DNA from 4 places in the Ewingella sp. S1.OA.A_B6 genome. Region 3 is predicted to be linked to each of the others. Evidence: predicted binding sites of a transcription regulator. Region 3 holds the regulator's gene; each other region holds the start of a gene.
The links. The regulator Fur, encoded in region 3, represses iron uptake genes when iron is present. The targets are predictions, from matches to a motif close to ATAATAATGAGAACNACTATCAA.

Region 1 (2,208 bases), on a different contig from region 3:
GACCGGAATGTTTATAAGGTTATTGCCAATGGATGTCCATCTCGTAAACGAATTTGACGAAAAAGATGACCAAAAAGTGACACAGATCATCGGAGCTACCTGCAAAAAGGTGATGCAGCGCGGACATCTCGATGCGCCGCAGGATGATTGGATCGCCGAGGAAGTGCCCGTCGCGCTGGTCTACAACGGCATATCACATGTGGTGATGATGGCATCGCCGAAAGATCTCGACGCCTTCGCGTTGGGGTTTTCGCTTTCAGAAGGGATTATCGATTCGGTCGCAGATATTTACGCAATAGATGTGTCATCTAACTGCAACGGCATAGAAGTTAACATTGAGTTATCAAGCCGCCGCTTCGCCGGGCTGAAAGAGCGTCGCCGCGCGATGGTTGGCCGCACCGGCTGTGGCGTCTGTGGCATTGAGCAACTTGGCGATCTCTTCCGCCCGCTCGCCCCGCTGCCGTTTACTCAAACCTTTGATTTAGACCATCTGGATAGCGCGTTGCATCAGTTGAAATCGGTGCAGACCATCGGCCAACTGACCGGCTGCACCCACGCCGGTGCCTGGCTAAGCCCACGAGGTGCGCTGCTTGGTGGCTGTGAAGACGTCGGCCGGCACGTGGCGCTGGATAAAATTCTCGGCCAGCGAGCGAAAAAACCAGAGTGGCAAGCAGGCGCCGTGCTGGTATCCAGCCGGGCCAGCTATGAAATGGTGCAAAAAGCCGCCATGTGCGGTGTCGAAATTCTGTTCGCCGTTTCCGCCGCCACTACGCTGGCCGTCGATGTCGCCAAAGGCTGTAACCTTACCCTGGTCGGTTTCAGCAAACCGGGCCGGGCCACGGTGTATACGCATGAGCGGAGACTGAAACAATAAAGATCTCGGCAGAATGGTCCGAATCGCACCTTAGACCGTTTGCAACAAGCTTTAGTTAAACTCACTCTAAGGCCTGTATAACAGTACCTTACGTATACCCGCACAAAGTGCGGAGCATAGATAATCATTTTCAATATCATTTAATTAACTATAATGATCCGACTGATTACGCGGTACTTACATCAGATAGTGCCGCCCTACACTATGGAGACGATGAACATGAGTTATTCACTGCCATCACTGCCTTACGCATACGACGCACTCGAACCGCATTTCGATAAAGAGACGATGGAAATCCATCACTCTAAACATCACCAGGCCTACGTTAACAATGCTAACGCTGCACTGGAAAGTCTGCCAGAACTGGCAAAACTGTCCGTTGAAGAGCTGATCGCTAACCTCGATAAAGTGCCAGCAGACAAGAAAGTTGCGCTGCGTAATAACGCAGGCGGCCATGCCAACCACAGCCTGTTCTGGAAAGGCCTGAAAACCGGCACAACCTTGCAGGGCGACCTGAAAGCGGCGATTGAACGCGACTTTGGCAGCGTTGACGCGTTCAAAGAAACCTTCGAAAAAGCAGCTACCACTCGTTTCGGCTCAGGCTGGGCGTGGCTGGTGCTGAAAGACGGCAAACTGGCGGTCGTTTCTACGGCTAACCAAGACAGCCCGTTGATGGGCGAAGCCGTTTCTGGCGTTTCCGGTTACCCACTGCTGGGTCTGGACGTGTGGGAACACGCTTATTACCTGAAATATCAGAACAAACGCCCTGATTACATTAAAGCGTTCTGGGCTGTAGTGAACTGGGACGAAGCAGCAAAACGTCTGGCCGAAGCGAAGTAATTTCGCGCCGCCCTTAACCGGGTTACTAGTTCGCACCATGGCGGGGCCTTCCCCGCCTTTTTTATGTCCTAATCCCGCCGTCTATTTATTCCAATACCAGACTCCGTTCGCAGTTCTTAAATAAGTCCTTTTTTTCCCTAAAGTTTCTCTTAAGTTCTTCCGATATGCCTTCAACGAGGCTTCACGAAAAATACAATTCAATAAGCAAGGACATCGGTGGAGAACCGTTATGGGAAATAGAACAGGTCTGTCACAACGCATTGAAAACCTAAAAGTCGGTACCAAACTTGGATTGGGTTTTGGTTTGGTGCTGGCCATCGCCGTGGTGATCGCCATTGTGGGTATGGTGAAGTTCAAAGATATTAGCAATCGGGCCGAAAAAGTGGATTTCAGTAACCAAATGAATACGTTACTGAATGAAGCTCGCCTCAGCCGCACGTTATATCAGCTCAATTACAACCCTGACTATCTGGCTAAAAATCAGCTCATCATCG
Region 2 (2,208 bases), on a different contig from region 3:
TTCAGCGCATAGGTCTGGCGGTAAATGCGGTTAGTCTCATCGCCATACTGGCTTTTCACCAGGTCGCTGGTGTTGGTGTTTTGCGTATCACCCGCATACAGGTTGCCCTGACGGCCATTATAAACCTCCAATTCCAGCGACTGCATTGGGGCGAAATCCCAGCGCAGCAGGCCATCGATATTTTTATCAATCACCCCTTCGCGCCCCGCAGGCAATGTGTCCGCGTAGGTACCGGTGCGTAAAGACTGATGCCCTTGGTTGATGTCCTGCGCGTCAGCCTGAGTTTTGCTGTAGCCGCCAAACAGGCGGAAGCTGAATTGATCGCCGAGCGGACCGGCCAGACTGAAGTCGGTACGTTTGGTCGAACCTTCCTCATCATGCTGCGGCACGTTCATGTAGGTATTCCATGAGCCGTGCAACGCTTTGGTATCGCGTTTGGTGATGATATTCACTACGCCACCTGCCGCACCGTTGCCGTAGCGCGCAGCGGCCGGGCCACGCAGCACTTCGATGCGTTCGATCATATCGGGCGGTACCCAGGCGGTGTCGCCGCGGGTATCTCGCTCGCCACGCCAGCCCTGACGCACCGAGTTGCGGCTGTTGGCCGGCAGGCCGTCGATCAGGATCAGGGTGTTTTCTGGGCCCATACCCCGAATATCGATCTGACGGTTATTGCCGCGCTGGCCGCTGGTGGAGTTGCCGGTCAGGTTAACGCCGGGCATGGTGCGAATCAGTTCGTTAATATCACGGGCCGGAGGCCGTTTTTTGATTTCATCCGCAGTGATGGTGGAGACGCCCGGTGCCTGCAGGTTTTGCTGCGCGGCGGTGACCATGATGGTGTCACCATTGAGGTCTTCAGTTTTACCGTTCTCTGCTTGATCTGACGCTGCTGCAACCGTTGTGGGGTTGGTGGTTGCGGCGCTGAGAGAGGTAGAGAATGTGCTGGCCCCGAGGCCCAATCCTAAAAGCGTCGCTAAAGAGTAGCTGGACAATGTGTTGTTCATGTTCGTTCCTGGTCCGGTTTCCGTTCCTGAACTACTGGTTGCAATGGCTGCATGAGGAGAGATAAAAGCCAGCAGCAGGACGGCCGGTGATCGTGTTGTGTGAAGTCAATTTGTGTCGTCAATCGTTGCCCACCTATTATGGGCAGACACACACTATTGCAAATGAAAACAATTATCAATACCATTCCCTTTATCGTTTGGCGTAACGCTGAAAATAACATCCTCATGTAACTTGTTATAAATAATGAGGTTATTGTTATGTTAAATAAATAATCCATAATGTGAGTAGGGATGTTTAAAATGGGATCAGAGTCAGAAAGTGGCACGCTGTTGTCCAGCAGGCATGCGGGGAGTAACCGCTGGTGGCTGGATATTGCCCGACGCGGGACACCATGGATTGAGCCTTCAGGGCAGGGAAACTGGAAAGTCACCTTCTTCTGGCGTGACCCGCAAGGCAGCGAATTTACCTCGACCTGTGAACGCGTGTGGATCAACATCACCGGCAAGACCGATCATCATCAGCCCAATCCTCCTCAAAGCCTGCAACGCCTGAATGGCACCGATGTCTGGTTCTGGCAAACCGACATGGAAGCGGGTTGGCGCGGCAGTTACAGCTTTCTGCCGGCCACTGAAAACCGGCCTTTTACGCCGTCGTCAGACGATCCTCATACCAACATGATGGCGCTGCGCCACTGGTGGCGTGACCGCTTTACCACCTCGACTGCCGACATCCTCAATGCGCACCGCAGCTGGCCCGGCGGGCGCGGGCATCGCGTCTCCGGGCTGCATATGCCGGACGCACCGGCGCAACCGGCGTGGCGAGATTTCGACAATTTCGCCACCGGTTGCGGCCGCTGTACGCCAGCACCGCCGACCTTGCTACAAAAACATCAATGGCATAGCCCACGCCTCGGTAACAGCCGCACGGTTTGGGTCTATACCACCGGTGACAGCGATCCCGCCTCGCGCCCGCTGGCCATTCTGCTCGATGGCCAGTTCTGGTCGCAGCAAATGCCGGTCTGGGAACCGCTTCATCAGCTGACGGAGCAGGACAAACTGCCCGAAGCCGTTTATCTGTTAATTGAGGTGATCGATATCGAACACCGCAGCCGCGAACTGACCTGCAATGCTGACTTCTGGCTGGCGGTGCAGGAGGAGCTTTTGCCGCAACTGCGCGCCTGGGCGGCTTACAATAATTCGGCCG
Region 3 (2,208 bases):
CAACATCAAGCACACGAAGGCGATAACGCTGTGCACTAATGCCCGATAAACTTATGCTCCGATCCGCAAGGTGTGCCGCAGGCATGTTCTCCGTGCGGCGAGTTTGCTATTATCTGCGGCATTATTGCCTGCAGAGTAAGGCTTTTCATTGAGAACAAGAGGTTAGAAATCTTATGGCCGTAGTAGGAATCTTCTTTGGATCCGATACTGGTAACACCGAAAACATCGCAAAAATGATCCAAAAACAGCTGGGTAAAGATATTGCCGAAGTCCACGACATTGCGAAAAGCAGCAAAGAAGATCTGGAAAAATTCGATATTTTGCTGATCGGTATTCCTACCTGGTATTACGGTGAAGCGCAGTGTGACTGGGACGACTTTTTCCCAACGCTGGAAGAGATAGATTTCGAAGGTAAGTTGGTCGCGCTGTTTGGTTGCGGCGACCAGGAAGATTATGCCGAATATTTCTGTGACGCGATGGGCACCGTGCGTGACATCATCGAGCCGCGTGGCGCAGTGATTGTTGGTCACTGGCCAACGGATGGTTACCATTTCGAAGCTTCTAAAGGCCTGGCTGACGACAAGCACTTCATTGGTCTGGCGATCGACGAAGATCGTCAACCTGAACTGACCAATGAACGTGTTGATGCCTGGGTTAAGCAGGTTTCACAAGAATTGAGCCTGGCTGAGATTATTGGTTAATCTGTCTGCCTGAATTCATTCAGGGTCAGGCGTTACATACTCGCAACATTTAGAGGCGAGCTGATTGGCCCTGAGTCGTTTATAATGAATTGAAAGGCGCTATCTATTATTGAAATTAACAATTTAATCGCTACAAAATTGTAACTTTCGACGGTATCAAGGTACACTCAGATCTGCTGTTTTTACTCATGATCAAGCCGTTGCGATATCTTCACTGCAACCATAAAAGATATGATCTTTGTTAACAGGAAATCGTTTTATCTTGAACCACAGGCTTCATGCCTCAACGCGACTCGCATAGTAACAGGACTGAATCCGCATGACTGACAACAATACCGCACTGAAAAAAGCTGGCTTAAAAGTCACGCTTCCGCGACTCAAGATCCTGGAAGTGCTGCAAGCGCCGGAAGGTCATCACGTCAGTGCGGAAGATTTGTACAAGCAACTGATTGATATGGGCGAAGAAATTGGTCTGGCGACGGTTTACCGCGTACTGAACCAATTTGATGATGCGGGGATCGTAACCCGTCACAATTTCGAAGGCGGTAAATCTGTTTTCGAACTGACTCAGCAACATCACCACGATCACCTGATTTGCCTGGATTGCGGCCGTGTGTTCGAATTCCGCGATGAATATATTGAAGGTCGTCAGCGTGAGATTGCCAAGAAACATGGCATCAAACTGACCAACCACAGTCTTTATCTCTACGGCCACTGCGAACTGGGTGATTGCCGCGAGAATGACAACCTGCATAACGACAAACCCTTAGTATAGTTTTCCGGTTTTGACATCATGCGTACTGTCATGCAGAACTATAATTAACCGCTGAAAAGCGGTTTTTTTATGTCTGCTATTTCACGCCCGCTCTTTTGCAGAGATAAAAACCCCGGTGAACCGGGGTCAGATAGTATGAGAAAGAGGGTTAAGATTTACCGTCAACCTGCTCAGCACGGCTGAAACGCTTACCCTCTGCTGAAGCGGAGCGAACCCAAACCTTGCCACTGACCTGCGGTTTTTGCCCGTCATCATAACGCAACCACTGCTCACCTCCATCCAGTGAATATTCGATAGACAGTCCCGGCAGTGAAACGTTAGCTTCCAGTTTGCCATCCGCAATACGAGCACCCGGAACGGGTAGACGGTAAACGACTCCGGCCGCGTCCATTTTCGGTAATTCACGCTGGCCCATCAGGTTAGCGAACAGTATCCACTCTTTATGTAACGCCTGGGTATCGACGTGGTGCGTTTTTCCGCCGGCAAACTCACGCCCTGCTTTGTAATCCATTTCCCAGTCCGCGCGGTGCCACGCACGTTCAGCCAGTGGCAACAGGCGCGGATAAATCATGTATTCCATGCGCTCATCGGTCCGCACCACTTCGCTCCACAACTGGGCTGAAATCCCGAAAGCACCCGGCCATGGTTTATCACTTTTCGCTTCGAAGACGTTGCCGTCACGGTCAACCGACGTTTCTGCGTTCTGCGGCAGGTTGTCCGGTGCAAAGCTGA
Region 4 (2,208 bases), on a different contig from region 3:
ACGCCCCGCCCACTGAATTGTTTTCGAGTTCACCATATCACCCATCAGATCACGGTTACCCGTAAAGGCCAATAATGGTAGCAATGCCAGCGCAATCCCAAAACTTAACAACACCTGACTCATGACCAAAATTCGGGTCGCGTCCAGCCCCATCAATATCACAATAAAAGAAGGCAGCATCGTAACGGTGCGGCGCACCCAGATCGGAATGTAGAATTTAACAAACCCCTGCATGACGACCTGCCCGGCCAGCGTGCCGACGACGGTGGAGGAAAGTCCGGCAGCAACTAAGCTCAAACCGAAGGTGATGGCGGCGGCATTGCCGAGCAAAGGTTGCAGAGTGAGATAGGCCTGATCGAGTTCGCTGATGCCACTGTGTCCGCTGAAGTGAAACGCGGCAGCGGCGGTGGCCATCATCGCCAGATTGACGAAACCAGCGATAGTCATAGCAATGCTGACATCCAGCTTGGTGGCAGAATAGCGCTGCTCTTTCGACGCTTTCCCTCCCCGTTGGGTGAGTGACGAGTGCAGATAGATCACGTGCGGCATGATGGTCGCCCCAAGGACTCCAGCGGCAAGATAAACCGCATCCCCCGACGGCAGGCTCGGGATCAACATCCCTTTTCCTAATTCCACCATATTAGGCTGCGAGAAAAACAGTTCGACAATATAAGCTGCCGCCACAAACAGCAGTAAACCTGCAATCACCCATTCCAGCGGCTTCTGGCCGCGTTTTTGCAGAGCAAGAATGATAAAGGTCGCAATACCGGTCAGTACCGCACCCTGCAGCAGCGAGACGCCTAATAAAAGTTTGAAACCTATCGCCGCGCCGATAAACTCAGCCAGATCGGTCGCCATGGCAATGATTTCAGCCTGCACCCAATAGGCCCAGACGGCAGGACGGGGAAAGCGATCGCGAATATGTTCGGCCAGATTTTTACCGGTAGCGATACCTAATTTGGCAGAAAGTAGCTGGATTAACATTGCCATGATATTCGCCCATACCACCACCCACAGCAACCGGTAGCCAAAGGAGGCACCGGCCTGGATGTTGGTAGCGAAATTACCCGGATCGATATATCCGATGGCGGCAATAAAAGCGGGGCCCATCAGAGAGAGCTTAATTTTGCGGGAGGCGCGGCCGGAGGACTCGACACGGCTGTTCGGCATATCAGTTAACCTTACTTTTTTTACGGTTACGGCAATCACATCTAAATAATAATGATTATCAAGTTCATTTAGATTGATCTAAGTGATTTCTCTGATAGGCATGACGCTAGTGAGGTAGTATCTACCGGGCCTTCTGATGCGCCCCTTCCAACAACATACGTTTCCAGAAACGCGTATTTTTAACAATTTATCTGCCAGCTTCTTTAACAACGTAAAACAGATAACTATCCCGTTTCAGTACGCATTACGGCGGATAATAAAGCTAGCACAGTAGCTCCAGATGTGCCTGTTTTTCTAACATCTTGATGTTTTGTGTCATCCGCTCACAAATGTTGCAATTGATGTCTGTAATTTCTATATTTGCAAGCCACTTCACGTTTTAAATGTACGCGTTACATAAAATGTCCGTCGAAATATAGCCTGCCTCTAATTTGGAGCACCCATGTCCCATATATTGCACTTTGTATTAGCGTTGGCCGTTGTGGCTGCACTCGCTTTACTGGCGAGCCGTGATCGGAAAAGTATCCGTTTACGTTTCATCGTTCAGCTGTTAGTCATCGAAGTTCTTTTAGCCTATTTCTTCCTGAACTCATCAATTGGTTTAGGTTTTGTGCAAGGCTTCTCAAACATGTTTGAGAAATTATTAGGCTTCGCGGCGGAAGGGACCGGCTTCGTGTTTGGAGGCATGAGCGATAAAGGATTAGCGTTCTTCTTCTTGAAAGTCTTGTGCCCGATCGTGTTTATTTCTGCACTGATCGGTATTTTACAACACATTCGTGTACTGCCTTTCGTCATCCGTATCATCGGTACGGTGCTGTCGAAAATTAATGGCATGGGAAAGCTGGAATCTTTCAACGCCATCAGTTCCCTGATTTTGGGCCAGTCAGAAAACTTTATCGCATATAAAGATATTCTGGGCAAAATGTCAGAAAAACGCATGTACACCATGGCAGCTACTGCAATGTCGACGGTTTCGATGTCGATTGTCGGTGCTTACATGACCATGCTTGAGCCACGCTTTGTGGTTGCCGCTCTGGT

Region 1: sodA (superoxide dismutase [Mn]) is a predicted target of Fur. The motif match lies at 992-1,014, and genes of this name have one in related genera.
Region 2: fes (enterochelin esterase) is a predicted target of Fur. The motif match lies at 1,161-1,183, and genes of this name have one in related genera.
Region 4: ACMV8I_RS19810 (Nramp family divalent metal transporter) is a predicted target of Fur. The motif match lies at 1,216-1,238, and genes of this name have one in related genera.

What each region holds. Positions count from the first base shown of each region.
Region 1 covers NZ_JBLJFK010000011.1:38,440-40,647, forward strand. The annotation lists gene fdhD (formate dehydrogenase accessory sulfurtransferase FdhD) at 29-874, shown strand; gene sodA (superoxide dismutase [Mn]) at 1,094-1,714, shown strand; gene ACMV8I_RS17140 (methyl-accepting chemotaxis protein) at 1,944-2,208, shown strand, end outside.
Region 2 covers NZ_JBLJFK010000013.1:21,042-23,249, forward strand. The annotation lists gene ACMV8I_RS18155 (TonB-dependent siderophore receptor) at 1-1,004, opposite strand, end outside; gene fes (enterochelin esterase) at 1,305-2,208, shown strand, end outside.
Region 3 covers NZ_JBLJFK010000001.1:81,300-83,507, reverse strand. The annotation lists gene fldA (flavodoxin FldA) at 174-701, shown strand; gene fur (ferric iron uptake transcriptional regulator) at 1,021-1,476, shown strand; gene ACMV8I_RS00405 (beta-N-acetylhexosaminidase) at 1,625-2,208, opposite strand, start outside.
Region 4 covers NZ_JBLJFK010000016.1:46,171-48,378, reverse strand. The annotation lists gene ACMV8I_RS19810 (Nramp family divalent metal transporter) at 1-1,170, opposite strand, end outside; gene ACMV8I_RS19805 (NupC/NupG family nucleoside CNT transporter) at 1,613-2,208, shown strand, end outside.